DNA from 4 places in the Streptomyces sp. NPDC001933 genome. Region 3 is predicted to be linked to each of the others. Evidence: riboswitches for the same ligand, from Rfam matches in the RefSeq annotation. Region 3 holds a riboswitch; each other region holds the start of a gene.

Region 1 (7,706 bases), on a different contig from region 3:
GTTCGCGCTGCCGTTCCCTGCCCTCGGCGCCCCATTCGGCGTATCCGGCGGAGAGCACGACCAGGCCCTGGACGCCGTGCTCGCCGCAGTCCGCGACGGCTTCCGGGACCCGGTCGGCGGGGACGGCGACGACCGCGAGGTCGACCGGCTCGTCGATCTCGCCGATCGAGCGGTGGGCGGGGACGCCGTCGACGGTCGCCTGGTCGGCGGCGAAGGCGCGGTTCACGGCGTATGTGCGGCCGGTGAAGCCGGCCCCGAGGAGGTTGCGCAGGACCGTGCGGCCGACGCCGCCCGGAGTCCGGCCGACGCCGATGACCGCGACGGATCCGGGGGCCAGCAGGCGCTGCACGGACCGCGCCTCCGCCCGCTGCTCACGGCCGCGCTGGACGGCGAGGGACTCGGCGGTCGGTTCGAGCTCCAGAGTGAGGTGGACGGATCCGTCCTCGAAGCTGCGCCGCTGGGTGTATCCGGCGTCCCGGAACACCTTGATCATCTTGTTGTTGGCGGGCAGCACCTCGGCGGCGAAGCGGCGGATGCCGCGCTCGCGGGCGACGGCCGCGATGTGTTCGAGCAGCGCCGAGGCCACGCCCCGGCCCTGGTGCGCGTCCTGGACGAGGAAGGCGACCTCGGCCTGGTCGGCGGGGGCGGAGGCGGGCCTGCCCCGCTCGTCGATCCGGTCGTAGCGGACCGTCGCGATGAACTCGCCGCCGACCGTGACGGCGAGCCCCACCCGGTCGACGTAGTCGTGATGGGTGAAGCGGTGCACGTCCCGGTCGGACAGCCGCGGGTACGGGGCGAAGAACCGGTAGTACTTCGACTCCTCGGAGACCTGCTCGTAGAAGCTGACCAGCCGTTCGGCGTCGTCCGTGGTGATGGGCCTGATGCGTGCGGTGCCTCCGTCGCGGAGCACCACGTCCGCTTCCCAGTGGTCGGGATAAGCGTGATGCGGACTCTGCTCGGGCGCGGGCTGCATGGGCAAAGCGTACGGCTCTGTCAGCGGTCGCGTAGGTCCCGGGGCCGGGGCAGTCTGAGAGGGCCGATCGGCGGGGTCGCAGGCATTGCGGGCTGTTCCCGGGGCCGGCCGGAGCACCGCGCACCGCGTGAGAGACTGGTCTAGACAACTTTTGATTCGTGAAGGGCAGAACCATGGCTGAGCGCCGCGTCAACGTCGGTTGGGCCGAGGGCCTGCACGCCCGCCCCGCTTCCATCTTCGTCCGTGCCGCCACGGCTTCCGGCGTCCCCATGACGATCGCCAAGGCCGACGGCAACCCGGTGAACGCCGCCTCCATGCTCGCGGTCCTCGGTCTCGGCGCGCAGGGTGGCGAGGAGATCGTGCTCGCATCCGAGGCCGACAACTCCGAAGCGGCTCTGGACCGCCTGGCGAAGCTCGTCGCGGAGGGGCTCGAAGAGCTCCCGGAGACCGTCTGAAACATGTTCCGCGAGAGAGCCGTGGCACCCTGAACCGGGGCCGCGGCTCTTTTGTTTTCCGGAGCGGACCCTCCGGCGAGAATTCGAATGAACGCAATGCGGGCAGGCGGAGCACGGGCATGCGAAATTCAGGTGGCGCGAAATTCGCCCCGGCCCGGTGACATCCCGCGCGATGGCTTCTCTTTGTATACGGCGTAATTGTTAATGCCGGACGCCTGCGGTGTTTACGGAATGTTGCGTGGTCCTCACCCGGCCGGCGCCGGGGGCGGGGGGCCGCCGTCGCAGCCGGTGCGCGGCCGCGGCCCGCTCCGCGTGGTGCGCGGCCAGCGCCCTGGCCCGTTCCGCGTCGCCGCGCGCCACCGCGTCCACGATGGCCCCGTGCTCGGCCCAGGAGTCCACCGGGCGGGCGGGCTGCTCGACCGCGTACATCCAGGCGATCTTGTGTCGCAGCTGGGTGAGCAGCGCGATCAGGCCGGGGCTGCCGGAGGCCTGCGCCAACGTCTCGTGGAACCAGCCGCCCAGTGCACGCAGGTCCTCGCCATCGCCGCGCCGGGCCCGGTCCTGGCCGAGCCGCACGAGGCCGCGGAGCACCTTGAGGTGTACCTCGGTGCGGCGTTGCGCGGCGCGGGCGGCGCCCAGCGGCTCCAGCAGCGTGCGGACCTCCAGGAGGTCGGCCGCCTCCAGCTCGGTGGGCTCGGCGACGCAGGCACCCGCGTGCCGACGGGTGACCACGAAACCCTCGGACTCCAGGGTGCGCAGCGCTTCCCGTACCGGGACGCGGGAGACCCCGTAACGGCGGGCCAGCAACTCCTCCGTGAGACGGCTTCCGCGTTCGAAGACACCGGAGACGATGTCGTCACGGATTGCCGTGCATACCGAATGCGCCGGAATGCGCATGTCCGAACCTCCGCCTCAATCCCCCGCGAAACGCGGCCGGCCGACGCCTGTTACGCGACTCTATTGCAATGCGGCCGCATTTCCGATGCCGGGCGAAAATTCATGAATATCTTTTGGCCACGGGGTGGCCGGGCGGGCAGTCGTCCCACGCTGGCGGGCGGCGGGAATGCCGAAGGCCCCGGCATGCTGCAGGGGCCTTCGGGCGAGGTGGTGCGGTGGGCGTCGGTCAGACGTCGACGCCGTGGGCGCGCAGGTACGCGACCGGGTCCATGTCGGAGCCGTACGACGGGGTCGTCCGGGCCTCGAAGTGGAGGTGCGGCCCGGTGGAGTTGCCGGTCGAGCCGGAGAGGCCGATCTGCTGGCCCGCGCCGACGCTCTGGCCGACGGAGACGCCGATCGAGGAGAGGTGGCCGTACTGCGTGTACGTGCCGTCCGTCATCCGGAGCACGATGTTGTTGCCGTACGCACCGCCCCAGCCGGCCTCGACGACGGTGCCGGCGCCGACGGCGACGACGGAGCTGCCGGAGGCGGCGTGGAAGTCGATGCCGGAGTGGCTGCCGGAGGACCAGAGCGAGCCGCTGGACTTGTAGCCGGTGCTGACGTACGAGCCGGCGACCGGAAGCCGGAAGGCGCCCAGGCGGGTGCGCTCGGCGGACCGGGCGGCGCGGGCCTTCTCGGCGCGGGCCTCGGCGGCGCGCTTCGCTTCGGCCCTGGCCTTCGCCTCGGCCTCGGCCTTTGCCTCGGCCTTCTTCTTGGCCTCGGCCTTGCGGTGGGCCTCGGCCTTCGCCTTCGCCGCGGCGTCGGCCTGGTGCTGCTGGGCGTCGGCCTGGGCGTCGATCCGGTCGGCGAGGGTCTTGTCGATGGCGATGACCTGGCCGAGGCCGGTCTCGCTCGTGGAGGGGGCGTCGGAGTCCGCTGCGAAGGCGGGAGCGGCCAGGCCGCCGATGACGCCGGTGGTGGCCAGAGCCGCGACGCCGACGACCTTCGCGCTGCGGCGCGTCAGTCGGCTCGGGGCACGGTGCTTCCCGGTGGCACGGGTGAACGCCATGGAGTGGCTGGTCCTTTCCTTCCTTCTCGCCTACCGGGTTAGCTGACGGGTTCGGAGCAGGAAGGTCTCCTACGGATGCCCCGGCCCGTCCGGGCTCAGGCATCCGATTCACCCCAGGGACTTCGTGGGTCCCCGGCTCCCCAGGCTCGCGCCTGACGGGGACTCGGCGATGACTGTCCGGTACGTCGCGGATGCGGCATACGAGTGACGGACAGTCCAGCCGACGCTAAGCGGGGTCACTTTCATTCACCAAACGGACAGGCCGTTTTGTAGCGCATCCCACAGGGCAGACAGGCAACCTCCCCCTCAGAACAGACAAAAAGGAAGACCCCGGCGAGATCGCGCTCGCAAGAGCCTTCCTTCTGTCCCGATATCTGGCGATATGCCGAGAGTGGAGACGGGCGGGGCAGGGATGATGACCGGCCCCGCCCGGCGTCCGCCGGGCCACTCGTCAGCCGGTGACCACCGACACCTCTCCGATACCCAGCGCACGGACGGGCTCCTCGATCCGTGCCGCGTCGCCGACGAGGATCGTGACCAGCCGGTCACCCGGGAAGGCGTTGACGACCGCCGCGGTCGCCTCGACCGTGCCGGTCTCCGCGAGCCGGGCGTACAGCTGCGCCTGGTAGTCGTCGGGGAGGTGCTGCTCGACCTGGTCGGCGAGGGTGCCCGCGACTGAGGCCGCCGTCTCGAACTTCAGGGGCGCCACACCCACGAGGTTCTGCACGGCCGTCTCGCGTTCCTCGTCGGTCAGCCCCTCGGCCGCCAGGGTCCGCAGCACGGTCCACAGGTCCTTGAGCGCCGGTTCGGTGGACTCCGTGTCCACCGAACCGCTGATGGCGAGCATCGCGGCGCCGGTCGCCCCCGAGGCGGTGTCCGGGGCCGACGACCTCAGCACCTGAGCGAAGGCCCTTACGCCGTACGTGTAGCCCTTCTCCTCGCGCAGCACCCGGTCGAGACGGGAGGTGAGGGTGCCGCCAAGGCAGTACGTGCCGAGCACCTGGGCCGGCCACACGCTGTCGTGCCGGTCGGCGCCGATCCGGCCGATCAGCAGCTGCGTCTGCACCGCGCCCGGACGGTCGACGATCACCACCCGCCCGGTGTCGTCGGCGGTGATCGGCGGCGCGGGGCGCGGGGCCGCGGTGTCTCCCGACCAGTCGCCGAGGGTGTCGGCGAGCAGGGCGTCCAGGTCGATGCCGGTGAGGTCACCGACGACCACGGCGGTCGCCGTGGACGGCCGGATGTGGGCGTCGAAAAAGGCGCGCACGGCGGCCGAGTCGATCCGCTCCACCGTCTCCTCGGTGCCCTGGCGCGGGCGCGACATGCGCGCCTCGGCCGGGAAGAGCTCCTTGGACAGCTGCTTGGCGGCGCGCCGGGCCGGGTTGGCCTGCTCGTGCGGGATCTCGTCGAGCCGGTTGCGCACCAGCCGCTCGATCTCGCTCTCGGCGAAGGCGGGCGCCCGCAGCGCCTCGGCGACCAGCGCGAGGGCCTTGGCCAGCCGGGAGGCCGGGACCTCCAGGGAGACCCGGACACCGGGGTGGTCGGCGTGCGCGTCGAGGGTGGCGCCGCAGCGCTCCAGCTCGGCGGCGAACTCCTCGGCGCTGTGCTTGTCGGTGCCCTCGTTCAGTGCCCGCGACATGATCGTGGCCACGCCGTCGAGGCCCTCGGGCTCGGCGTCCAGCGGGGCGTCGAGGAAGATCTCGACCGCCACGACCTGCTGGCCGGGGCGGTGGCAGCGCAGCACCGTGAGGCCGTTGGGCAGAGCGCCGCGCTCGGGAGCGGGGAAGGCCCAGGGACGGGCGGTGCCGGGGGCCGGCTGCGGGTGGTACTGCATCGAAACTCCAGTCGCGGCAGCGTCGGTCACTGGTCCGCCCCCTCGTGCGCGTCGGTGTCGTCGGCGTCGGTCGCGTCAGTGTCGTCGGTGTCCGCTGCGTCCGTGGGCTCGGCCGGTTCGACCGGCTCGTAGACCAGCACCGCACGGTTGTCGGGGCGCAGCTGGGCCTTGGCGGCCGCCTGGACCTCCTCCACGGAGACGTCGAGCACCCGCTGAACGGCGGTCAGGGCGAGCTGCGGGTCGCCGAACAGCACCGCGAACCGGCACAGTTCGTCGGCACGGCCGGCGACCGTACCGAGGCGGTCCAGCCACTCGCGCTCCAACTGGGCCTGCGCGCGCTCCATTTCCTCGGGCGTGGGGCCCTCGGCGGCGAACCGGGCGAGCTCCTCGTCGACCGCGGCCTCGACCTGCGGCACCTCGACGCCGCCGGACATCTTGACGTCCAGCCAGCCCAGCGAGGGCGCACCGGCCAGCCGCAGCAGTCCGAACCCGGCCGCCACGGCCGTACGGTCACGGCGCACCAGGCGGTTGTACAGCCGCGACGACTCGCCGCCGCCGAGCACGGTCAGCGCGAGGTCGGCCGCGTCGCACTCGCGGGTGCCGTCGTGCGGCAGCCGGTAGGCGGCCATCAGCGCGCGCGCCGGGACCTCCTCGCGCACCTCCTCGCGCAGCTGCTCGCCGATGATCTCGGGGAGCGTGCCGTCGCGCGGCGGCTGCTTGCCGTCGTGGGACGGGATGGAACCGAAGTACTTCTCGATCCAGGAGAGGGTCTGCTCGGGGTCGATGTCGCCTACGACCGAGAGCACCGCGTTGTTCGGCGCGTAGTACGTACGGAAGAAGGTGCGCGCGTCCTCCAGGGTCGCGGCGTCCAGGTCGGCCATCGAGCCGATCGGGGTGTGGTGGTACGGGTGGCCCTCGGGGTAGGCCAGTGCCGTCAGCTTCTCGAACGCCGTGCCGTAGGGGACGTTGTCGTAACGCTGGCGGCGCTCGTTCTTGACGACGTCGCGCTGGTTCTCCATGGACTCCTCGTCGAGCGCGGCGAGCAGCGAGCCCATCCGGTCGGCCTCGAGCCACAGGGCCAGCTCCAGCTGGTGCGTGGGCATGGTCTCGAAATAGTTGGTGCGCTCGAAGCTGGTGGTCCCGTTGAGCGAGCCGCCGGCCCCCTGCACCAGCTCGAAGTGGCCGTTCCCCTTGACCTGGCCGGAGCCCTGGAACATCAGGTGCTCGAAGAGGTGAGCCAGCCCCGTGCGCCCCTTGACCTCGTGGCGCGAGCCGACGTCGTACCAGAGGCAGACCGCGGCGACCGGGGTCAGATGGTCCTCGGAGAGCACCACGCGCAGGCCGTTGGCCAGGCGGTGCTCGGTCGCTGTCAAGCCGCCGGAGCCGGCCTGAGCGGTGGCCGTGTGACCCATGGGCATGTACGTCCCTTCGATCGCGATACTGGATTTCCTGCGAGACCTGCCACCTTAGGCAAGCGCACGGACCCCTGGCGAAGTTCCCGTAACGCGGAAGTTCGCATGAAAGAGGGGCGCATCCCCCGCTCGGCGGGGCGCGAAAGCGCCTCGGCCGGGGCCCGGAACGCCTCTTGGGACGGGTCGAGGTCGGCGATGTCAGTGCGGCGGTCCACAATGGTCCGCGTCAGAACCTGAGGTTGCCCGAACAGAATCCGTGAAGGAGTCGCAGCAGCGATGGCCCGCCGCAGCACGAAGACCCCGCCGCCGGACGACTTCGAGGAGAAGATCCTCGACATCGACGTCGTCGACGAAATGCAGGGCTCCTTCCTCGAGTACGCGTACTCGGTGATCTACTCACGGGCCCTGCCCGACGCCCGCGACGGCATGAAGCCGGTGCACCGCCGCATCGTGTACCAGATGAACGAGATGGGCCTGCGCCCCGATCGCGGCTTCGTGAAGTGCGCCCGCGTCGTCGGCGAGGTCATGGGCAAGTTGCACCCGCACGGGGACACGTCGATCTACGACGCGCTGGTCCGTCTGGCGCAGCCGTTCTCCATGCGGCTCCCCCTCGTCGACGGCCACGGCAACTTCGGCTCGCTCGGAAACGACGACCCGCCGGCCGCCATGCGGTACACCGAGTGCCGGATGGCCGACGCGACGTCACTGATGACGGAGTCGATCGACGAGGACACCGTCGCTTTCCAGTCGAATTACGACGGCCAGGAGACGGAACCGACCGTTCTCCCCGCCGCGTATCCGAACCTCCTGGTCAACGGGTCGTCCGGGATCGCGGTCGGCATGGCGACCAACATGCCGCCGCACAACCTGGGCGAGGTCATCGCCGCCGCCCGGCACCTGATCAAGCATCCGGGCGCGGACCTGGAGACCCTGATGCGGTTCGTGCCGGGTCCCGACCTGCCCACCGGCGGCCGGATCGTGGGCCTGGGCGGCATCAAGGACGCGTACGCCCGCGGCCGCGGCACGTTCAAGATCCGTTCGACCGTCTCGGTGGAGAACGTGACGGCCCGCCGCAAGGGCCTGGTCG
Region 2 (7,706 bases), on a different contig from region 3:
CACATGCGTCTCCCGTGCCTGAAGGGCCGGGGATGTGAACGAACGTTATCTACAGCATCCCGCAAGCCGTCGTTTCGCGGTGGACGGGGAGGGGGAAATCACACGTGGGACATGTTCACCGGGCGCCGTTCCCGTAATCACGCGGCAGACCTGCCGTGCGGGACCGGCCACCAGGGGAGCCGCTACGAGGTCGCCGTACCACCGCGCCGTCAGCCGCGCGGCACGGTGGTACGGCCGGTCCGGCGATCCGGCCGACCGGGCGACCGGGCGACCGCGCCTTCGTGACGGCGCCCCATGAGAGGGCATCCGGGGCCGGAGCCGCCTCCCCCCGCCTGCCGAAGCAGGAGGTCGGCCATGAAGGACCTGCCTTTTCTCCCCCCGCTGCTGCGCCGACCGTGTCCGCTCCCCACCGTCCAGCTGTCAGCCGCGCTGCTGAAGGCCACCGCACTGGAGCTGGCGGTTCTCGCCGGGCATGTACTCATCTATCCCACCGGCATCCCGGGTGAACGGCGGGCCGCGCCCCGCCCCGCCGGGCCGCAGACCACACCCCCCGGCGCCACCGCACCTCCCGAAGCCGCCGCACCCCCCGTCGCCCCCGCCCCGGCCGGGGCCTCCGTCCTCCCCACCGAGGACGACGAGCACCCCCCGGTCGTCCTGCTGCACGGCTTCATCGACAACCGTTCGGTCTTCGTCCTGCTGCGCCGCTGCCTCGCCCGGCACGGCTGGCGCCACCTGGAATCGCTCAACTACTCACCGCTGACCTGCGACATCCGGACGGCGGCCGAACTGCTCGGGCGGCATGTCGAGGAGATCTGCGCCCGCACCGGACACCGCGAGGTCGACATCGTCGGGCACAGCCTCGGCGGTCTGATCGCCCGCTACTACGTACAGCGACTCGGCGGTGACCAGCGGGTCCGTACGCTGATCACCCTCGGCACACCGCACGGGGGCACCGCCGTCGCCCCCCTGGCGAGTGCCCATCCCATCGTGCGGCAGATGCGCACGGGCTCCGCGCCGATCGAGGAGCTGCGCAGACCCGCGCCCGGCTGCCGCACCCGGTTCGTGAGCTTCTGGAGCGAGCTCGACCGGGTGATCGTCCCGGCCGAGGCGGCCTGCATCGACCATCCGGATCTGGACGCGCGGAACGTACGCGTCACCGGGATCGGCCATCTCGCGCTGCCGGTGCACCCGGCCGTCGCCGCCGCCGTCCGACAGGCCCTGGAATCCCGCGAACCGACGGCCGAGGCCACCGGAACCATAGGAGCCGCGTGAACCGGCGGGACCGGACGGGCCCACGGAGCCAACAGAGACCCCACAAATAGAACGGGTTTCGAACAAAAGGCCAAGGCTGTGTGCACAGTCCGTCGAAAGACGGCCGATTGCCCGTTTCCTGAGCCGCCCGCGCCCGCCGAAGATTGTCGGCGTCACGTACCGCCGGGTACAGTCGCGGCCACTGCTCCCCCTGGGATCCCCCTGCCGGACTCCAGAGCACAGGTCCTGCTGCCGAGGCGAGAGAGAAGTTGGTGAACGACCAGCACCCCCACGCCGGGTACGCCGGATACGACAGCGATGCGACCGGCAGCTTCGACAGCGATCCGCTCTTCGGCTCGCTCCCCGGCGGCCACGACGGCGCGTACGGCAGCGGCTACGGCGCCGGACAGTCCGGGTACAGCGGCCAGTACGACTCCACGCAGTGGGACACGGGCGCACACCCGACCACCTCGTACGACGCCTACACCGCGTACCCCGCGCAGCCCCAGCAGCAGTACGAGGCGGGGCCGACGTACGACACCACGGCCACCTGGACGCCCGCGGCCGACTACGGCACGGAGACGGCCACCGCGACCGCCACGTTCGCCGGGATCCCGGCACAGGGCGGCGCCCCGGACGCCACGGGCCAGTGGGACACCAGCGGCTGGCAGACGAACGACCCGTGGGCCACGGGCGAAACGGCCGTCCACGACTCCGGCGTGTACGACGCCACCGCCTGGAACACCGGCGCCACGCCCGAGCACGAGCAGCAAATCGCGCAACCCTCACAAACCGCAGAAACCGCACAGGTGTCCTACGAGGCACAGTCGGCACATTCGGCACATGAGGCGCTCGGAACCCACGAGACCTACGCCGACCCGGGCTCCTACGACCTCTACGACCCGTACGCGCCCTACGCCACCGCCGCCGCCACTGACGCGGGCATCGCGGCCGACACGGACGGCATCGCAGCAGACGCCGCGGCAGCGGACGATGTCCATGACGCGGCCACCATCAGTGTCGCGGCCATCACGGACGTCGCGGAGGCCGTGCCCGAACCGCGCCGCTCCGTCGGACGCTCCGCAACCCGCGGCGGCGGCGCCGGCCGCAGCCGGCGGCGTTCCCCCGCGAAGCGTTCCGCGCTCCTCACCGTCGCCATCCCCTCCGCCTGCGTGATGAGCGTGGCCGGAATCGCCGCGGCCTCGGTCGGCGGGCTGGGCGGCGAGGACAAGAAGGACGACAACACCACGATGGCGGCGGCCGACCCCGGCTCCGTCAAGCCGGTCGCCGCCAACAACAAGCTGGACACCCAGCTCGCCAACCTCAGCGCCGACGCGGAGAACTTCGCCGACCGCGCCAGCCGCACCCAGGAGCGCATCGACCTGCGGGAGCGGCAGGCCGCCGAGAAGAAGAAGCGCGAGGAAGAGGCCGCCCGCAAGGAGGCCCTGCGCCCCAAGTTCGTCATGCCGGTCGAGCGGCACGGCCTCAGCGCGTACTTCGGCCAGGCGGGCGTCAACTGGATGTCCGTGCACACGGGCATCGACTTCCCCGTCATGCAGGGCACGCCCGTGATGGCCGCGACGGACGGCACCGTGCGCACCCAGCTGAACAGCGCCTACGGGAACATGGCCATCGTCACCATGGCCGACGGGACCGAGACCTGGTACTGCCACCTCAGCGCCACCAAGATCCGCTCGGGCCCGGTCAAGGCCGGTGACGTCATCGCGTACTCCGGCGACACCGGGAACTCGACCGGCCCGCACCTGCACTTCGAGGTGCGCCCCGGTGGCGGAGCGGCAGTGGACCCGCTGCCCTGGCTCCGCAGCCACGGCGTCAACCCCACCTGAGACCTGAGCCCGGCGGGGCGGGGGCCACAACCCCCGCCCGCACGCTCGCTCGCCTCGCCCCGTCTACAGCTTCTCGACCGGCGCGTACCGCAGCAGCAGCTTCTTCGGCCGTTCGTCGCCGAAGTCGACCGTGGCCTTCGCCTGGTCACCGATGCCCTCGACCGCCGTGACCGTGCCGAGCCCGAACTGGTCGTGCGTGACCCGGTCCCCGACGGCCAGCGTGACCGTCGGCTTGTCGGAGGTGCGCCGGGTCGCGAAGCCCGAGGGCCCGGAGCGCGAACGCGACGAGGACAGCGACGAGGTGATCCCCGACGTCGGTCCGGCCGGCGCCGCCATCGGCCCGGTCCGCTTCCACTCCAGGTGCTGGTCCGGGATCTCCTCCAGGAACCGCGACGGCGGGTTGTACGAGGGCTGCCCCCACGCGCTGCGCATGGCGGCCCGGGTCAGGTAGAGCCGCTCGCGGGCCCGGGTGATGCCGACGTAGGCGAGGCGCCGCTCCTCCTCCAGCTCCTTCACCTGTCCCAGCGCCCGCATGTGCGGGAAAACGCCGTCCTCCATGCCGGTCAGGAAGACGACCGGGAATTCGAGGCCCTTCGCGGTGTGCAGCGTCATCAGCGTGATGACGCCGGAGCCGTCCTCGTCCTCGTCGGGGATCTGGTCGGAATCGGCGACGAGGGCGACCTTCTCCAGGAACTCGGCGAGCGTGCCCGTGCCGGGGGCCGTGCCCGCGCCCGCACCGGGGGCCGTGTCCGCGCCCTCCTCGCCGGCCGCTCCGCGCTCCTGCTCGAATTCGAGCGCCACGGCGGCCAGTTCCTGAAGGTTCTCGATCCGGGTCTCGTCCTGCGGGTCGGTGGACGCCTGGAGCTCGGCGAGATAGCCCGTGCGCTCCAGCACGGCCTCCAGGACCACCGCGGGGCCCGCGCCCGACTCGACGATCGTGCGCAGCTCCTCCATCAGCGTGTTGAACCGCTTGACGGCGTTGGCCGACCGGGCCGCCATGCCGTACGCCTCGTCGACCCGCCGCAGCGCCTGCGGGAAGGTGATCTTCTCGCGCATCGACAGCGCGTCGACCATCGCCTCGGCGCGCTCGCCGATGCCTCGCTTGGGCACGTTGAGGATGCGGCGCAGCGGGACGGTGTCCTCCGGATTGGCGAGGACGCGCAGGTAGGCCAGGATGTCCCGGACCTCCTTGCGCTCGTAGAAGCGCACGCCGCCGACGACCTTGTAGGGCAGGCCGACGCGGATGAAGATCTCTTCGAAGACGCGGGACTGCGCGTTCGTACGGTAGAAGATCGCGACGTCACCGGCCTTGGCGTCGCCCGCGTCGGTGAGCCGGTCGATCTCGTCGGCGACGAACTGCGCCTCGTCGTGCTCGGTGTCGGCTACGTAGCCAGTGATCCGGGCGCCCGTCCCGGCGTTGGTCCAGAGGTTCTTGGGGCGGCGGCTCTCATTGCGCTCGATGACCGCGTTGGCGGCGGACAGGATCGTCTGCGTGGAGCGGTAGTTCTGCTCCAGGAGGATCGTCGTCGCGTTCGGGTAGTCCTCCTCGAACTGGAGGATGTTGCGGATGGTCGCGCCGCGGAAGGCGTAGATCGACTGGTCCGCGTCACCCACGACGCACAGCTCGGCCGGGGCGTCGCCCTCGCCCGCCGGGCCGACCAGCTCGCGTACGAGGGTGTACTGGGCGTGGTTGGTGTCCTGGTACTCGTCGACCAGGACGTGCCGGAAGCGGCGGCGGTAGTGCTCGGCGACGTCCGGGAACGCCTGGAGCAGGTGGACCGTCGTCATGATGATGTCGTCGAAGTCGAGCGCGTTGGCCTCGCGCAGCCGGGACTGGTACATCGCGTAGGCCTGGGCGAGGGTCTTCTCGAAGCCGTCCGCGGCCTGGCCGGCGAAGGTCTCCTCGTCGATCAGCTCGTTCTTCAGGTTGGAGACCTTGGCCGTGAACGACTTCGGCGGGAAGCGCTTCGGATCCAGGTCGAGATCGCGGCAGACCAGGGCCATCAGCCGCTTGGAGTCGGCGGCGTCGTAGATCGAGAACGACGACGTGAAGCCGAGCCGCTTCGACTCGCGGCGCAGGATGCGTACGCACGCGCTGTGGAAGGTCATGACCCACATCGCGTTGGCGCGCGGTCCGACGAGCTGCTCGACGCGCTCCTTCATCTCGCCGGCGGCCTTGTTGGTGAAGGTGATCGCCAGGATCTGGCCGGGGTGCACCCCGCGCTCCGCGAGGAGGTGGGCGATCCGGTGGGTCAGCACCCGGGTCTTGCCCGAGCCGGCCCCGGCGACGATGAGCAGCGGGGAGCCCGCGTGGACGACGGCGGCGCGCTGCTCGGTGTTCAGCCCGTCGAGGAGCGCCGCCGAGTCGATGACGGGGCGGTGCGCGCCGTCGCGGTAGTAGGCGTCCCTGGGCGGCGGGGGCCCGTCGAACACGCCCGAGAAGAGGTCCTCCGGCACCGCTTCGGGTGCGGAGTCCTCGGGGGGCGGCGGGGGCTCTTCCTCCGAGTGCTGGAGGCCGGCCAGGAAGCTGTCGTCAAAGAGGCTGCTCATCGCTTGTCGAGTCTAGGCCGCCGCACCGACACCCGGAGGCCGCATGACCAACCGCACACGGCACGGCGGACACGCGGCGGACACACAGCGGGACCGATCACCCACTCCACGTGAGGAATTCCGGGCCCCGGCCGTCCGTCGCGGCAAGGTCACGAAAATGTATCGGGCATATCGAACATCAACCTTCCCAGCAGCACCATGGGTTGGCTAGCGTGCTCGACCGGGCGGCCCGTACCCCCTTGAGGCGAACCACGCCGAGCGGGCGCCTCCGCCGAATCCGGGCTGCCCCCACGGGAGTTCGGAACCGGGGACCCATACGCAGTACCGGGGTGAATCGGTCCATATCCCCCACTCGGACCGTAGGGCAGCCTTCCGTTCCGCCCGAACCCGACAGCTAACCCGGTAGGCGGTCCACGGAAGGAGATGCCGGCCTTGGCATCCCATCGCAAGCCGCGCACCCGGGTGCGCACCACCGCACCGGCCATCGGTCTCACCACGGCGGCCCTGGCGTCCGTGACCCTGCTCTCCACGCAGAGCGCGGTCGCCGCGCCCGACCCGAAGCCCAGCGTCGAGGACGTCCAGAAGAAGGTCGACGACCTCTACCGGCAGGCGGGCACCGCGACCCAGCGGTACAACCAGGCGAAGGAAGCCTCCGCCGCCCAGCGCGCCAAGGTCGACGCCCTGCTGGACGACGTCGCGAAGCGCGCCGACAAGCTCAACGACGCCCGCAGGACGCTCGGCACCTACGCGGCCGCGCAGTACCGCAACGGTTCCATAGCGCCGAGCGCCACGTTCTTCCTGGCCGACGACCCGCAGTCGTACTTCGACCAGAGCCAGCTGATGGACCGGATGACCAGCCGGCAGCAGAAAGCGATCACGGATTTCCGTACGCAGCAGGCCAAGGCGGCCAAGAAGCGCGCCGAGGCGGTACGGAGCCTGGAGACGCTGACGACGACGCAGGCCACGCTGCGCACCAGCAAGCAGGACGTCCAGACGAAGCTGGGCGAGGCACGCACGCTGCTGTCGAAGCTCACCGCCGAGGAGAAGGCGCGGCTCGCGGAGATCGAGCGCAAGAAGGAGGCGGAGGCGAAGCGCAAGGCCCAGGAGCTGGCGAAGCAGCAGTCCGCCGCGAAGGCCGAGGCGGACCGCAAGGCCGAGGAGGCCGCGAAGGAGCCGGGGAGCGGCAGCGGCGCGGGAACGGGCACCGGCTCGGACAGCGGCGCCACCACCAAGGCGGAGCAGGTCCTCGCCTTCGCCAGGGCCCAGATCGGCAAGCCGTACGTCTGGGGCGCGACGGGCCCGGCGTCGTACGACTGCTCCGGGCTCACCCAGGCCGCGTGGAAGGCGGCGGGGGTCGACATCCCGCGCACCACCTGGGACCAGGTCGAGATCGGCACCCGGGTCGCCACGGCGGACCTGCGGCCGGGGGACCTCGTCTTCTTCTACGACGACATCAGCCACGTCGGCATCTACAAGGGCGACGGGATGATGATCCACGCGCCGAAGCCCGGGGCGAACGTGCGCGAGGAGTCGATCTACTACATGCCGATCTACGGCAGCGTGCGGCCCGCGTAGCGGGCCTCAGCACGCCGCGCCGCCCCGGTGTCCGGGGCGGCGCGGTGCGGTACGGCGGGATCAGACCCAGAGGGTCGCGATGAAGATGTTGAGGAGCGTCAGCCCGCCCACCGCCGCGAAGGCGCCCTTGTCGACCTTCTCCTCGTCCCGCTTGATGTAGACGAGCGCGAGGACGACGATCAGGACCAGCATCTTGACGCCGATCTTGATGTTGTTGACGTGGTTGCCGTCGGCCTCGTTGAGCCCGACCAGTGCGACACCGGTGACCAGCATGGTCAGCGCGCCGTGCAGCATCGCCGGGACGAACCGGGCCGTGCCCGCGCCCATCGCCTTCATCTGGGTCAGGAAACCGCCCAGCAAGGAGGCGATACCGATGATGTGCAGGGCGACGAAGACATGAATGAGTACGTCCATGAGCCGCAGCCTAGCCCCGGCCACATCACCGCCCGGAGGGCAGGTGCGCCTTCGCTGCTCCCCGGCCAC
Region 3 (7,706 bases):
CCGTGCTGCCCCAGGTCTCCTCGATGGTGGCGAACGCCGCCTCCAGGTACTCGGCATGGGCGCCGAACAGCGGGTTCAGCAGTTCCATCACCTCGGCCGACATGCCGTCCGCCGAGGTGTCGCTGCGCTTCACCTTGTAGCGGCGGTGGGCGTCGTTGGACTTCAGGTAGTCGGCCTCGATGGCCTCGCGCTCGACGCCGACGGCGAGCAGCGACACCGCGATCGACAGCCCGGCCCGGTCCTTGCCTGCCGCGCAGTGCATCAGGGCGGGCACGCTGTCCTCGGCCAGGGCGTGCAGCACCCGGCTGTGCTCGGCGGTGCGGTCCCGGATGATCGAGCGGTACGAGGCGACCATCCGGTCCGTCCCCTTTCCGTCGCCGAGAATCGAGCGCAGCTGCTCGACATCGCCGTTGCGGACCATGTGCCAGAACTGCGAGCCGTCCGCCGGGTCGGAGAGCGGGATGCTGACATTCCGTACGCCCGGCAGCTCGACGTCCAGCCCGTCGAGCCGGCGGTCGGCCGCGTTGCGGAAGTCGAAGACCGTGTGCAGGCCGAGGCCACCGAGGAACGAGGCGTCCTCGGCGGTGGCGTGCGCGAGGTGACCACTGCGGAAGAGCCGCCCGTGCCGCACCCGACGCCCGTCCACGGTGGGCAGCCCGCCCACGTCGCGGAAGTTGCGGACACCCGCCAGCTCGGGTTCCGTCGACGGGATCTGCGGCAACTGCTGCGTCACGGTGACTCCTGGAGTGTCTGATGCCGGCGCGAGTCGCAGGCAAGGCCACTCCCGCGACGATACGACATTGATTCTTCAGGCAATCATCTCGTCCTTTCCCTGTCGACACTCGGGCGAACTCCGGTTCTCCCGCAGCGAATCCGCCCGGCCAATTCCTCACCGGGCCGTTGCCCGCACTCGACCGATGGTCGATGATGTGCGGAACTGTTCGAATGTGGGGATGCGATGATCGAGACGGACGCAACCGGCCGGACCTGGCTGCTCACCGGGGCGAGCAGCAGCTACGCACTGCGACTGACGGAGCAGGACGAGCTCGTCCATCTGCACTGGGGGCCGAGGATCGGCCGTGCGGCGGCCGAGGCGCTGGCCGCCGCACCGGAGCTGCCCTTCAGGGCCTTCGAGTCCCACCTCGACGGCCGGGAGGAGTATCCGGTGGAGGGCGGGCCCAGGTTCGTCCGCCCGGCCCTCTCGGTGCGGACCCCCGAGGTCCGGGGTACCGAGTGGGCCTTCGGCGCGGCCGAGGCGGACGGGGACGAGCTGCGGATCGGCTTCACCGACTCGGTGCACCGGCTCGCCCTGACCCTGCACTACCGGATGCGGGACGACTCCGACGTCGTGGAGCGCTGGGCCACCGTCGCCCACGCCGGACCGGACGGCCCGCCGCTGGAACTGCTGCGCGCCGACGCGGCCGCCTGGTCGCTGCCGGCCCGCGACGGCTGGCGGCTGAGCCGGCTGCACGGGCGCTGGGCGGCGGAATCTCGGCTCGCACGGGCGGAGCTGATCCCCGGCGAGAGCGTCATCTCCAGCAGGCGGGGCCACACCGGCCACCAGTTCCTGCCCTGGGTCGCGCTGGACGCCGACGGCGCCGCGACCGAGGAGAGCGGCGAGGTGTACGGCTGCGCCCTCGGCTGGTCCGGGTCGTGGCGGATCTCCGTGCAGCGGCTGCCCGACGGGCTCGTACAGATCACCGGAGGCGCCGGCTACGACGACTCCGGACTGCTGCGGCTGGCGCCGGGGGAGTCGTACACCACTCCCGTCTTCGCCGGTCTGTGGAGCGGGGAGGGGTTCGGCGGGGCGAGCCGCGCCTGGCACGCCTGGCAGCTGGCCCATGTGATCCCGGACGCGGCGAACCTGCGGCCGGTGCTCTACAACTCCTGGGAGGCGACGGGCTTCGACATCTCGCTGGACCAGCAGCGGGCCCTTGCCGAGCGGGCCGCGGCGATGGGCGTCGAGCTGTTCGTCGTGGACGACGCGTGGTTCGGGCAGCGGACCAGCGACCGGGCCGGGCTCGGTGACTGGACACCGAATCCGGACCGCTTCCCCGGCGGGCTGAAGCCGCTCGCCGACGAAGTTCACGGGCTCGGCATGCAGTTCGGTATCTGGGTCGAGCCGGAAATGGTCAATGCCGACAGTGATCTCTATCGCGCGCATCCCGACTGGGTGCAGCACTTCCCCGGGCGGGCGCGGACGGAGTACCGCAACCAGCTGGTGCTCAATCTGGCCCGCCCCGATGTGCAGGAATATCTCTGGGAACAGCTGGACACACTGCTCACCGAAACTCCCGTCGACTATGTGAAATGGGATTTCAACCGCTGCTTCACCGACGCGGGCTGGCCGGGCGAGGAGTACCCGCAGAAACTCTGGATCGAGCATGTGGACGCCTTGTACGTGCTGATCGACCGGCTCAGGGCCGCGCATCCCACGGTCGCGTTCGAGTCCTGCTCGGGCGGCGGGGGCCGGATCGACCTGGGAATCCTGTCCCGTACGGACCAGGTGTGGACCTCCGACAACACCGACCCGCTCGACCGTCTCGCCATCCAGGAGGGTTTCGGGCACATCCACCCGGCCCGGGTGATGGCCGCCTGGGTCACCGACAGCCCGAACGACCAGCTCAACGGCAGGGTCAGCTCGCTGCGCTTCCGTTTCGTGAGTGCGATGGCCGGTGTGCTCGGGGTCGGTGGGGACCTCACCGAGTGGAGCGAGGCGGAGCTGGCGGAGGCGCGGACCTGGGTGGACCTCTACAAGGAGATCCGGCCGGTCGTGCAGCTGGGTGAGCTGTACCGGCTGCGTGCGCCGCGCGGCTCACTGAGCGCGGTCCAGTACGTCCACGGGGACGACGCCGTGGTCCTGATGTGGCTGGAGGCGCAGCGGTACGGGGAACGGCCACCGGTCCTGCGGCTGCGCGGACTCGACCCCGCGGCGACGTACACCTGCCTGGACACGGGGGCGGTGCACCACGGTTCGGCGCTGCTGCACCAGGGGCTGCACACCGGACTCCGGGGTGATCTCGACGCCCGGGTGCTGAGGCTCCGACAGGGATGATGGGCGGCATATGTCCGTAATAGGGGTATTTGCCCGAACATGGCCTGCTTATAAGGGACATGGGGGGTGCCTCGTGAGCGGGATCATATCCGTGACGGTGTGTGGCGACGGGGGAGTCGGGTAATCCGTGCGCCGCGCGGAAAGCCAAGATCCTTAATCCACGGAGTGTGACCGGAATTCCGCGCCGATTTCCCCGGCGCGGATTCCGGTGTGGAACCCGTGGCTTGTTCTCGTCGTCCCGACTCGCTTACGGTCACCGTCAATCCGGTCGGACCGCCTAATCCTGCCGCCGTCCGGAATTCACATCCACTCATCGCGTGGCAGGAGCGGGGGAACCAGGTAAGCCGCCGACCGGAGAAATCCGGCCGGCTCGGGGTGAAGTCGCGCTCAGCGCGGCCGGGCATCTCCAGCCCGAACCCGACAGCTCACCTCGCAGGCGCCGGAGAGGAAACAGACCATGCCCATATCGGGTAAGCACCGTCGTCCGAAGGTCAGCACCATCGCCCGTGGCGTCGCCGCGGTGAGCGCCGGCGGCGCCGTCGTCGCACTGCCGCTGCTCGGTGCCACCGGTGCCCAGGCCGCCCCGGCCGCCGCGCCGCAGTCGGCCGCCGCCACGCAGGCCGCCCCGGCCGCGCAGAAGCAGGCCGCCACCACGACGTACTCCGTCGTCTCCGGCGACTACCTGTCGAAGATCGCCGCCGAGCACCAGATCAAGGGCGGCTGGCAGAAGCTGTACCAGGACAACCGCAAGGTCGTCGGCGAGGACCCCAGCCTGATCTTCCCGGGCATGAAGCTGACCCTCGGCGTCAAGGCCTCCGGCAACGCAGCGCCCACCGGCGCCGGCACCGGCTCGGCCCTCCCGTCGAAGGCGCCCTCGGTGGTCGTCGAGAGGTCCGCCCCGGCCAAGCCCTCCGCCGCCCCGGAGTCCAAGGCCCCGGCCTCCGCCCCGGCCGCCCAGAGCAACGGCTCCGGCTACGTCCACCCGGTCCCCGGTAACCACACCACCAATTACCGCGCCTCCGGCTCCAACTGGTCCAGCGGCAGCCACTCCGGGATCGACTTCCCCGTCGCCTCCGGCACCAGCGTGAAGTCCATCACCTCCGGCACCGTCGTCACCGCCGGCTGGGGTGGCGCGTACGGCAACCAGGTCGTCGTCAAGCACGCCGACGGCCACTACTCGCAGTACGGCCACCTGTCCTCCGCCTCCGTCTCGGTGGGCCAGGCCGTGAGCGCCGGTCAGCAGATCGGCCTCTCCGGCTCCACCGGCAACTCCACCGGCCCGCACCTGCACTTCGAGGTCCGCACGGGCCCGGCGTACGGCTCGGACATCGACCCGATCGCCTTCCTGGCCTCGCACGGCATCTACGTCTGAGCCGAACGGCCGGGCAGCTGAGCGACAGAGCATGACCTGAGCAACACGGAAGGGGCGGTGCGCGGCGGCGCATCGCCCCTTCTGCTTATTCCCCCTTTACCAAAAACTGACCGGGTGGTCTATCTCACCACCCGTCAACCCTTTATTACGGTCGCGTAGGTCACATTCGGCGGTGCAGGATAAGCGTTTGTGGCAGACGATTCGAGAAAAAACCAACGTGGCGTCAACAACCGACAGGGCGTCATCGGGTCGTACGCGGCGATTGGCGACAGCTTCACCGAGGGAGTCGGCGACCCCGGCCCGGACGGGACCTTCGTCGGCTGGGCGGACCGATTCGCGGTACTTCTCGCGGACCAGCTACCGGACCCCGATACGACGGGCACGGAAGGCTCCGCGCACGGCAATTTCAGGTACGCCAATCTCGCCGTACGCGGACGCCTCCTCGACCAGATCGTCGAGGAGCAGGTGCCGCGCGCCAAGGAGCTCGCACCCGACCTGGTGAGCTTCTGCGCGGGCGGCAACGACATCATCCGGCCGGGCACCGACCCCGACGACGTGGCCGAGCGCTTCGAGCGCGCGGTCGCCGAGCTGACCGGGGCGGTCGGCACGGTCATGGTCACCACCGGCTTCGACACCCGTGGCGTTCCCGTGCTGCGCCATCTGCGCGGCAAGATCGCCACCTACACCGCCCATGTGCGGGCCATCGCCGACCGCTACGACTGCCCGGTCCTGGACCTGTGGTCGCTGCGGTCCGTCCAGGACCGGCGCGCCTGGGACGACGACAGGCTCCACCTGTCGCCCGAGGGACACACCAGGGTCGCGCTGCGCGCCGCCCAGGTCCTCGGCATCGACGTACCGGCCGACCCCGACCAGGAATGGCCCCCGCAGGCACAGCGCGGCACCCTCGAAGTACGGCGCGACGACATCCACTGGGCGCGCGAGTACCTGGTTCCGTGGATCGGCCGGCGGCTGCGCGGCGAGTCCTCCGGCGACCACGTCGAAGCGAAGCGCCCGGACCTCCTGCCGCTCTAGACGGCAGTCCGGGTCCGTGGTGCCGTCGCTCGGCCGACCCGCCTGAACCTCAGGCCGGTCCGGCGAGCGACGGCAGCACAGCCGCCGGGATCCGCTCCAGCACACCGCCCGCGAAGACGTCGTACAGCGGAAGCGTCTCCAGGTGCACGTACCCGATGTGGCAGTCGCAGACCGCCAGCGGACAGGCGCGCGGACCGAGCGCCCGCCGGTAGCTCCCGTCGTAGAGATTGCCCAGCTCCGCCGGTACGAAATGGCAGCGGCGCACGGTGCCGTCACCGTCCACCGAGATGACCGACTCACCGGTCCGGCAGGGCAGCCCGGCCGACCGGTGCGGATGCCGGCTGTACGGGAAGAGCGGGTCGATGGCCGTCCAGCGGTCCGCCTCCTCGTCCGTGTACGTGTGCCCCTCCGCCGCGTTCACCCAGAGATAGACCTCGTCCGGCAGTGCGGCGCGCAGACGTCGCGCCTCGTCGAGATGGTCGTCGAGCCCGACCACACCGACGCTGTGGCGGATGCCGAGCGCGGTCAGCTCCCGGCACTTGTCGAGGAACCGCTCGTACGGTGTCTGCCCCGGGTGGTACGTGCACCACAGCGCGATCTTCTCGCGGCCCGCCCCACCTGCCTCGGCCAGCCACCCCGTACGGCTGCTGATGTTGGTCTGGATCGCGACCCGGCGGATGTGCGGCAGCTGCGCCAGCTCGACCAGGGCACGGCGGTACCAGGAGCGGACCAGGCCCTCGCCCCACGGCGTGAACAGGACCGAGATCCGGTCGCCGGTCTGCGCCGCGGCCCACGCCGTGAACCGCTCCAGCGCGGCCCGGTCGGCGCGCAGCTGCTCCCGGCTGTCGCGCCGCTTGGCGAACGGGCAGTACGGACAGTCGTAGTCGCACGAGGAGAGCGGCCCGCGGTAGAGGATCGTCAGGTCCATCGGCGCACTCACTTCAGTTCGTACGCGGCCATCGCGGCGCGTACCCCGGGGGAGAAGAGATCCGGGCCCAGCGCGTCGGAGTGGGCCAGGCCTTCGGTGGAGAGCCGCAGCCGTCCGGACGCCCCGGCCGACGCGTCGAGCCAGCCGCGCGCCTCGAACCGGGCCAGCTCAAGGGGGAAGTCGTCGGCCGGCGAGGTGCCGAACCGCTCCCGGTAGTCGGCCAGCGGCAGCCCCTCGGCCTGGAGCACCGACTGAAGCAGGTGGCGCCGGCGAGCCTCGTCGCCGTCGACGTACCGTCCGACCTCCGCGTGCGAGAAGTTCTCGGTGGCGGTGTAGCCGTCGATGATCGCCCGCACCTCCCGCATCTCCACCGCGTAGTCGAAGGAGTAGTGCAGTTTCGTGGTGTACGAACGGGCTCCGCACCCCAGGCCGATCATGCCGTCGGTCTGGCAGGCGTAGTCGTCGGGCCCGTCCGTCCGCGGGGCGTCGGCGCGGCGGAACATCCGCATCGACACCTGCTCGTAGCCATGGGCCAGTAGGTGGTCCCGGCCCGCGCGGTACAGCCGAAGCCGCTGCTCGTCCCAGGCCGCGTCCGACGCATCTGCCGCGGCCTCGCTGTCGGCACCGAGCCGGCCCAGCCCGGTCAGGGGGCGCACGTACAGAGGATAGAGGTACAGCTCCTCCGGCCGCCAGCCGAGCGCCGCGTCCAGCGAGGTGCGCCAGCTCTCCTCGGTCTGCCCGTCGATGCCGTAGATCAGGTCGATGTTGAGGACCGGGATGCGGGCGTCACGTATCCGGTCCAGCGCCGCCTCCACATCGGCACGGCGCTGCGGGCGCACGGCGGCCCGCGCCTCGGCCTCGACGAAGCTCTGCACCCCGATGCTGATCCTGGTCGTCCCGCGGTCGGCGAGGACGGCCAGCCGGTCGGCCGTCGCGGTCGACGGCGACGTCTCGACCGAGAGCGGAACGGACCGCAGGTCGGCCCCCATCCGCTTCTCCGCGATGTCGCAGAGCCGCTCAAGCTCCGCCGCGGTCAGGAACGTGGGCGTACCCCCGCCGAACGCCGCCGCGGCGAACCGCACCGGACCGTCGTCGCCCAGTGCGTCCCGGACCGCGGCGGCCTGCCGGTCCAGCGCGTCGAGGTACCGGGTCGTCAGCTCGCCTGGGGCACCGATCCGGGTGAACAGATTGCAGAAGCCGCAGCGGACCTCGCAGAACGGGATGTGCAGGTAGAGCGAGAGCGCGTCCTTGCGCTCGGCCGCCCACAGCTCGCGCAGCTCCGGCCGGTCGGCGAGCGGCCGGTAGGCGGTCTTGTGCGG
Region 4 (7,706 bases), on a different contig from region 3:
CCGCGTCGGCCGAGTACGAGGCAAGAAGCCGTCCACCGATGTAGACGCCGAGGCTGACCTGCCGGTCGCGGGCGAGCTTCTCCACTACGACGTCGTTGAGCGCGGTGACGTCCAGGGCCACGCCCCAGTCCTCCGCCCCGGCCTCCGCTTCGAGGTCGACGTGCGGGGGCGGCAGCATCGGGCGTCGTCCGTAGGCCATCAGGGCGTCGATGTCCTTGGGCACTTCGAGTACACGGGAGGCCCGCATGGTCAGGGTCATGCGCTCCTCGACCGCCGCCCGGCCCCGGTGGACGGCGTCGAGCGCCCGGACCACGTCCTTCGCCGGGACCTCGGTGAGGAAGCCGACGCGGCCCAGGTCGATCCCGAGGACCGCACCGTCGTTCTTGGCGGCGATCCGGGCGCCGCGCAGGAACGTCCCGTCGCCGCCGAGCGTCACGATGAGATCGGGATTGCCCGCGACATCGGCTTCCTCGCGCCCGCCGCGCCTGCGCTCGTCGTCGCGCCACACGTCGATGTCCGTGCAGGGAATGCCCTCGCGGGCGCACCAGTCGCGTACGACGCCCGCCGCGACGACGGCCTCGGGACGGCCCTGGTGTACGACGACTCCGACCCGTGCCACGCTCATCCCGCTCCGACTCCCCGTGTTGTGACGACGGCCTGTCCTCACCCCACTGTGCGGGAGTCGGGGGTGGGTCCGCCCGTCGTCGGGCCGTCACGGCGCCCGGTCGGGCGATCCGGCCCGCGCCGGCGGCCCGGCCGGACACGTGTCCGGCCCGCCTGGGGATGGTCTTTGCCGACGGGCCGGGCACGGCACGGAACACGTCCGGGTCAGGACTGCGCGTCCTCCGGAATGCTGACCAGCCAGCGGGTCTCCTTGCGGGGCCGCAGGTAGAACGCCCAGTAGAGCGTGGCGACCGCCGTGATCCCGCCGGTCCACAGCAGGTACTCGGTCTCCTGCTGGGTCAGGATGTACGCCAGTACGGCGATCAGCAGGACCGGGACGGCGGGCCAGAGCGGCATGCGCCAGGCCGGCGCCTCGCGGTGGGCACCGCGGCGGCAGAGCAGTGCGGCGACGGCGACCAGCAGGTACATCGCGGTGACGGAGACTCCGGTGACGCCGTACAGGGTGTCGAGGTTGACGAAGCAGAGCGCCGCGCCGGGAACGCCGACGACCAGGGTCGCGACCCACGGGGACCCGAAGCGGCCGAGCCGGGACAGGGCGTTGTTGACCGGCCCGGGCCAGGCCTTGTCACGGGCGGAGGCGAACAGCACCCGCGAGTTCTGGATGACCATCACGATGCCCGCGTTGATGATCGCGAGGGCGACGCAGAGGCTGACGAAGGTCCCGACGGCCGAGTTGGACCAGGCGGCGACCATGGTGTTGAGGTCGCCCGAGGTCAGTGCCGCCAGGTCGGGGGCGCCCAGCGTGATGGCGATGACCGGGACGAGGATGACCGCCGTGGAGATGGCGAGGGTGGCGAGCACGGTGCGGGCCACGTTGCGCCGCGGGTTCTCCAGCTCCTCCGAGAGGTAGACGGCCGTGGAGAAGCCCTGGGTGATGAAGAGCGCGATGGCGAGCCCGGAGACCACCATCATCGCGGTGACGGTCGAACTCCCGCCGCCCGACGAGGCGACCGAGCCGTGCACCAGTGCCGAGGCGCCGCGCTCGGAGTGCGCGAAGCCGAGCACGGCGACGACGGCCGCCGCGATCACTTCGAGGACGAGGAAGATGCCGGTGATCCACGCGTTGGCACGCAGGTCCAACAGACCGGCGAGGGTGGCGAGCACCATGACGCCGGCGCCCGCGACGGAGGCCGGGATGTGCACGACGGGAGCGAGGTAGTCGGCCGTTCCCATGGCGATGACCGGGGGCACGATCATCACGACCAGCAGCGAGAGCACGAAGACGAGCCACCCGGCGAGCCGCCCCGCCATGGTCGACACCATGGCGTACTCACCCCCGGCGCTCGGAATGAGCGTGCCCAGTTCCGAGTAGCAGAAGGCGACCGCGATACAGAGCAGCGAGCCGATGGCGATGGTGAGGGCGGTGTACGTGCCGAGGCTGGAGAACAGGTCCGGTACGACCACGAAGAGGGTCGATGCGGGCGTCACGCAGGAGAGCGTGAGCAGTGTTCCGCCCACGACGCCGATGGAACGCTTGAGCTTCTGTGGAGTGGGGCCGGTCGCTGGTGCGAGCGCCTGGGGAGCGCTGAGCGTTTCGGTCATCGTGCGGTTCCGATCGACAGGTGCGGTGTTCGAGCACGGGAGCGCTATCGCCTCCAGACGAGGACGTGGTGAGTGGTTTCGTCGCTCCCAGCGCGACATGCAATCCTGACGTGATCCGCAGGTCAATAGGTGTTCACCTTCGGAATTCGTTGCCCCGAGGGGGCGATTCGACGATTTGGCGCTAACAACGCGTCAATGCATGAGGATCGGTGGGTGCGGGAACCGCAGCCGGGCCCGGTGGAAAGTTTCGCCCATTTCCAGCATCCGGAAGGGCGGGGCTGCCTGACCGGGACCGAAGCGCGGGGCTCACGGGTCGCGCAACCGCTGTCGTGGTGCCAGCCTGGAGTCATGGCTTGGGCGTCGTGGACGACTTGCGGTGTGTTCTCGGGACGCGGTGGCGTGCTCACGGACGAGGTCGGTGTGCTGTCCGGAGACCTGACCGTTCACACGACCTGGGCGGATGACTCGGCCCAGGTCACTGTGCAGTACACCGGTGCGATCGACTGGTTCACCATGTCGGGCAGCCCGGTGCGGTGCTGTTCGGAGGAGGACAGCCGCAGCCTGCACGCCGCGGCGGTGCAGGCTGTCCGGGGCGGGGAGGCGGCGACCGTTCCCGTACTGCCCCGCCGCGAACCACGGCGGCAGGCGGCGGAACCCGCCCAGGAGTGACGGAGCCCGGCATCACCCCGGGGCGTCGCGGCCACACCCCTCATCGGAGCCTGAGTCACGGAGGGCTGCGGCAACCAGCCCCGAGATATCGTCCCTCGGTACTCCCCCGCCGCCCACCAGCCGGTCGAAGACCAGCCCGTCCACACAGGCCAGCAGCGTGAGCGTGCGGCTCTCGGCGTCGGCCACCCCCCGCGCACGCAGGAAAGCCCGCACTGCCTCACGAGCCGCGTTCTCCCGCGGCACAAGAATCTCGCGCAGCTCCGGGTGGCGCACGCTCTCGACCGCGCACGCGTAGCGGGCGAGCGACCGCTGCCGCCCCGTTCCGGTCAGCCGCCGCTCGACGAAACCGGCGAGCCCGTCCGTCAGTTCACCGGCGTCGCGCATCACCGGCGCCCGCTCGCCGGCCGCCTGGAGTTCCGCCTGGTCGTGCGCGACGAGCCGTCTGACGAGCGCGGTGAGCAGGGCCTGACGGGTGCGGAAGTACGCCGAGGTGGTGCCGGGCGGCAGCTCGGCCGCCCGGTCCACGGCCCGGTGGGTCAGGCCCCGCATCCCCTCCTCGGCCAGCACCTGGATGGCGGCATCGGCCAGGACGGTCCGTCGATCTGTGCTCATGCCCCCTTTCTACACCTGTAGAGACGGCGTAGTACGCTCCTTCTACAGCTGTAGAAGGTCGGGGCAGGGCGCGAGGAGGGACTCGGCATGGGTAACGGTGCGGTGGTTGTCGGCGGCGGCATCGGCGGGCTGGCCGCCGCGATCGGGCTCCGGCTCGTCGGCTGGGAGGTGACGGTCGTCGAACGTGCCCGCACCCTCGACGACGCGGGCGCGGGCATCTCCCTGCACGCCAACGGCTTGCGCGCGCTGGACGCCCTCGGTGTCGGCGCGGCAGTGCGCGCGGCCGCGCGGCCCCAGTACACCGGTGGCACCCGCACCCCGGACGGCCGCCTGCTGGCGCGCATGGACGGTGCCGCGCTGGAACGCGAGCTGGGGACCCCGATCGTGGGCATCCCCCGGACCGGGCTGCACCGCCTGCTGCGCGCGGCCCTGCCTCCCGAGTCCCTGGTCATCGGGGCCGAGGTGACGTCCGTCGACCGGTCCGACGCCTCGCGGGTGCGGCTGGCCGCCGGTGACACCCGGCTGGAGGCGGATCTGGTCGTGGCCGCCGACGGGATCGGCAGCCGGTTGCGCGGCCTGCTCTTCCCGGGGCACCCCGGTCCGGCCCACAGCGGCTCGACGGTGCTGCGCGCCATCACCGAGTCGCCGGTCGACCTGCGTACCGACTTCGAGCTGACCTGGGGACCGGGGGCCGAGTTCGGTCACATCGCCTTCGCCGACGGCAGGGCCGAGTGGCACGCGGTGCTCAACGCTCCCGCCGGTGTGCGCCATCGGGACCCGTTGGCGGAGGTCCGCCGCCGGTTCGACGGCTGGCACGACCCCATTCCCGCCCTGCTGGCGGCGACCCGGCCCGATGCCGTCCTGCACCATGACGTCCACGAGCTGGTCGTCCCGCTTCCCTCCTACGTGGTGGGCCGGGTGGCACTGCTCGGTGATGCCGCGCACGCCATGACCCCGAATCTCGGCCAGGGGGCCTGCCAGGCACTGGAGGACGCGGCAACACTGGCCGCCGCGCTGTCCGGCGAAGCGACCGTCGAGTCGGCGCTCGGCCGCTACGACGCGGAGCGCCGGCCCCGCAGCCAGTCGGTCGCGCGGGCCGCGCGGCAGGCCGGCCGGATGGGCCAGCAGCTGTCCCACCCGGCGGCCGTCGCGCTGCGCAACGCGGCGTTGCGTCTCGCACCGTCCCGTGTCACGGTCCGCACGATCCTCCGCCACGCCGACTGGACACCCCCGAGGCTGGGCTGACCTCGGGACGGAGCACCCGGCCGTGCGGCGGCGGTGTCGCGTACGTCAGTAGGCCCCGAAGACGTTGTCGATGGAGCCGTACCTGGCGGCCGCGTAATTGCACGCTGCCGTGATGTTGGCGACCGGGTCGTAGCTGTCCATCGAGGTCCCGGGCACGTGGTAGGCCCGGAACGTCGGATCGATGATCTGGAGGAGACCCTTGGACGGCGTCCCGGCGGCGGCGTTCGAGTCCCAGTTGTTGATGGCCCGGGGGTTGCCGGACGACTCGCGCATGATGTTGCGGTGGATGCTGTCGTAGCTGCCCGGGATGTTGTGCTCGGCCATGACGGCCAGCGACTCCTTGATCCAGCCGTCCAGATCGTTGGTGTACGTCGCGGACTGCGCAGCCGGTGCGGTGGCGGCGAACTGCGCCGGAGCCGCCGAGGCTGTGTGGGCACCGAGCAGCGGCAGCAGGAGGGCGGCGGCGCCGGTGCCCACGGCGATGAAACCGCGGGTCAGCGGGGTGGACTTGCGACGACGGTACGTACCCGTTGCGGACATGGTGGATTCCTCTCCGTCGCCTGCGAGGTGAGCTGTCGGGTTCAGGCTGGAGATGCCTGGCCGCACACGATCGCGGCTTCACCCCGAGCCGTTCCGGATTCCGGACCGGCGGCTTACCTGGGTTCCCCGCTCCTGCCGTACATGGGTGGTCGGATGGCCGGACGGCGGCAGGATTCGGCGTTCCGTCCGGATTGACGGTGACCGTAGGCGAGAAAAGCCGAACGGGACAAGACCCCAATTTCCGAATGCAATTCACCCACAAGATCGATTAACGGGAATTTCGGTAATCCACCTCACACCGCAGGACCCACTCCCCTTGCGCGGAAAGGGAACCGGTTCACGGGACGCGGCATCCCGCGGGCTGAACGTGACTCGCGCCACGAATTCACAAAAGCGGGCATTTCACCCAGCGACCGCCAAGGCCCGGTGACATTGCCTTTCCGCCCCCTGGTCGTTACAGTTTCGATGTCCTGTTGTCTCCGATTGAGGTGGACGTTGCGCATCTGAGGTTCGCGAACATCACGCCGTACGGCTTTGCCCGTACGCCCGTCACGCAGTAGCAGTGCTGCGCACTGCCCGTGACCCCGCGTGGATGCGACCTCGGTGCATGAGCCGTCCCTCGATCTTCAGGACCGCCGTATCTCCTTCCGCTGCCCGGTCGCCGCGTGGTGCTCGCATACGAAGCCCCCTTCACTGCGCTTGCGAATGCGAGGAACACCCATGGCGACACCCACCACCCCCCACGCCTCCCTCACCTGCTCGGCCCTGACCTTCCGGTGGCCGGACGGCACCACCGTCCTCGACGGGCTCTCGCTCAGCATCGGCCGGGGGCGCGTCGGGCTCGTCGGCACCAACGGTGCGGGCAAGTCCACCCTGCTACGACTGCTCGCCGGTCAACTGCGCCCGTCCCAGGGGTCGGTGACCGTCGGCGGCAGTCTCGCCCACCTTCCGCAGAACATCACCCTCGACACCACACTTCGGGTGGACCGGGCCCTGGGCATCGCCGAGCAGCGCAATGCGCTGCGCGCCATCGAGGCCGGGAATGTCGACGAGAAACACTTCGAGACGATCGGCGACGACTGGGACGTCGAGGAACGGGCCCTGGCGACACTGGGATCGCTCGGCCTCGGCGACATCGAACTCGACCGCACCTTGGGGCAGTTGTCCGGAGGGGAGACCGTTCTGCTCCGGCTGGCCGCGCTGCTGCTGGAACGCCCCGACGTCCTGCTCCTGGACGAGCCCACCAACAACCTCGATGTGTTCGCGCGCCGCAGGCTCTACGAAGCCGTCGACTCCTGGCGCTCGGGCGTACTGGTCGTGGTCAGCCACGACCGGGAACTGCTGGAGCGCGTCGACCGCATCGCCGAACTGCGCACCGGTTCGGTGAACTGGTACGGCGGCGGCTGGTCGGCGTACGAGGAGGCCGTGGCAGCCGAACAGGAGGCCGCCGGGCGGATGTTGCGGGCGGCGGAGGCCGATGTGCGCCGCCAGAAGCGTGAACTGCAGGAGACCCAGGTGAAGCTGGCCCGGCGCCAGAAGAACGGCCGGAAGGCGGAGGCCGAGGGCGGCCTCCCGAAGATCCTGGCGGGCCGCCGGAAGCGATCGGCACAGGAGTCGGCGGGCAGGCTTCGCGGCGTCCACGAGGAGCGTCTCGGCGAGGCGCGCGAACGCCGGGAGGAGGCCGCCGACGCGATCCGCGACGACGCCGAGATCCGCGTGAGCCTCCCGCACACGGCGGTGCCCACCGGGCGCACCGTGCTGAGCCTGAACGGGCTGCGCCCCCGGTTCGGCAGGCTGCGCGAGGGAACGCTCCAGGTGAACGGGCCGGAGCGCATCGCGCTCGTCGGCCGCAACGGCGCCGGTAAGACGACGCTGCTGCGCACGCTCACCGGTGAGCTGGCCCCGTTGTCCGGCGATGCCAAAACCTTCGTACCGGCGCGGTTCCTACCGCAGCGGCTCGATGTGCTGGACGACGGACTGAGTGTCGCGGCGAACGTGGCCCGGATGGCGCCCGGCGTCACCGACAACCACATCCGCGCCCAGCTCGCACGCTTCCTCTTCCAGGGCAAGCGCGCGGAACAGCCGGCGGGCACACTGTCGGGCGGCGAACGCTTCCGTGCCGCCCTCGCGGCGACGATGCTCGCCGCACCGGCCCCGCAGCTGCTGATGATGGACGAACCGACCAACAACCTCGACATCGCCAGTGTGCGACAGCTGACCGGTGCGCTCGACTCCTACGAGGGCGCACTCCTGATCGCCAGTCACGACCTGGCCTTCCTCGAATCGGTCGGTGTCACCAGGTGGCTGCTGGTCGGGGAGGAGCTGCGGGAGACCGGCGCGGAGGAGGTGGCCGAACTGCTGCGCGCCCCGATCGGTTGATGGCGGGGCTGTCGGCCTCGTGCGCCTCACAGCCG

The links. A riboswitch is a leader RNA that binds a small molecule or an ion and turns the genes downstream of it on or off. The one in region 3 is predicted to bind cyclic di-AMP.
Region 1: it holds a riboswitch for cyclic di-AMP, as region 3 does, so the genes downstream of both, ACFYY7_RS07390 (M23 family metallopeptidase) here and ACFYY7_RS31565 (peptidoglycan DD-metalloendopeptidase family protein) in region 3, are expected to answer to the same signal.
Region 2: it holds a riboswitch for cyclic di-AMP, as region 3 does, so the genes downstream of both, ACFYY7_RS31995 (NlpC/P60 family protein) here and ACFYY7_RS31565 (peptidoglycan DD-metalloendopeptidase family protein) in region 3, are expected to answer to the same signal.
Region 4: it holds a riboswitch for cyclic di-AMP, as region 3 does, so the genes downstream of both, ACFYY7_RS12485 (transglycosylase SLT domain-containing protein) here and ACFYY7_RS31565 (peptidoglycan DD-metalloendopeptidase family protein) in region 3, are expected to answer to the same signal.

What each region holds. Positions count from the first base shown of each region.
Region 1 is NZ_JBIASS010000002.1:611,582-619,287, forward strand. It holds gene ACFYY7_RS07375 (GNAT family N-acetyltransferase) at 1-973, opposite strand, end outside; gene ACFYY7_RS07380 (HPr family phosphocarrier protein) at 1,147-1,428, shown strand; gene ACFYY7_RS07385 (GntR family transcriptional regulator) at 1,630-2,325, opposite strand; gene ACFYY7_RS07390 (M23 family metallopeptidase) at 2,552-3,373, opposite strand; cyclic di-AMP (ydaO/yuaA leader) riboswitch at 3,387-3,552, opposite strand; gene ACFYY7_RS07395 (M16 family metallopeptidase) at 3,825-5,207, opposite strand; gene ACFYY7_RS07400 (M16 family metallopeptidase) at 5,234-6,625, opposite strand; gene ACFYY7_RS07405 (DNA topoisomerase (ATP-hydrolyzing) subunit A) at 6,896-7,706, shown strand, end outside.
Region 2 is NZ_JBIASS010000016.1:84,168-91,873, reverse strand. It holds gene ACFYY7_RS32010 (esterase/lipase family protein) at 355-1,272, shown strand; gene ACFYY7_RS32005 (M23 family metallopeptidase) at 1,524-3,098, shown strand; gene pcrA (DNA helicase PcrA) at 3,162-5,648, opposite strand; cyclic di-AMP (ydaO/yuaA leader) riboswitch at 5,908-6,073, shown strand; gene ACFYY7_RS31995 (NlpC/P60 family protein) at 6,081-7,223, shown strand; gene ACFYY7_RS31990 (hypothetical protein) at 7,284-7,637, opposite strand.
Region 3 is NZ_JBIASS010000015.1:240,119-247,824, reverse strand. It holds gene ACFYY7_RS31575 (tyrosine-protein phosphatase) at 1-733, opposite strand, end outside; gene ACFYY7_RS31570 (alpha-galactosidase) at 959-3,055, shown strand; cyclic di-AMP (ydaO/yuaA leader) riboswitch at 3,353-3,509, shown strand; gene ACFYY7_RS31565 (peptidoglycan DD-metalloendopeptidase family protein) at 3,513-4,427, shown strand; gene ACFYY7_RS31560 (SGNH/GDSL hydrolase family protein) at 4,617-5,459, shown strand; gene ACFYY7_RS31555 (STM4011 family radical SAM protein) at 5,509-6,387, opposite strand; gene ACFYY7_RS31550 (STM4012 family radical SAM protein) at 6,396-7,706, opposite strand, start outside.
Region 4 is NZ_JBIASS010000004.1:311,823-319,528, reverse strand. It holds gene ACFYY7_RS12510 (NAD(+)/NADH kinase) at 1-625, opposite strand, end outside; gene ACFYY7_RS12505 (APC family permease) at 829-2,226, opposite strand; gene ACFYY7_RS12500 (hypothetical protein) at 2,575-2,895, shown strand; gene ACFYY7_RS12495 (TetR/AcrR family transcriptional regulator) at 2,908-3,507, opposite strand; gene ACFYY7_RS12490 (FAD-dependent monooxygenase) at 3,595-4,752, shown strand; gene ACFYY7_RS12485 (transglycosylase SLT domain-containing protein) at 4,798-5,292, opposite strand; cyclic di-AMP (ydaO/yuaA leader) riboswitch at 5,297-5,482, opposite strand; gene ACFYY7_RS12480 (ABC-F family ATP-binding cassette domain-containing protein) at 6,013-7,671, shown strand; gene ACFYY7_RS12475 (class I SAM-dependent methyltransferase) at 7,698-7,706, opposite strand, start outside.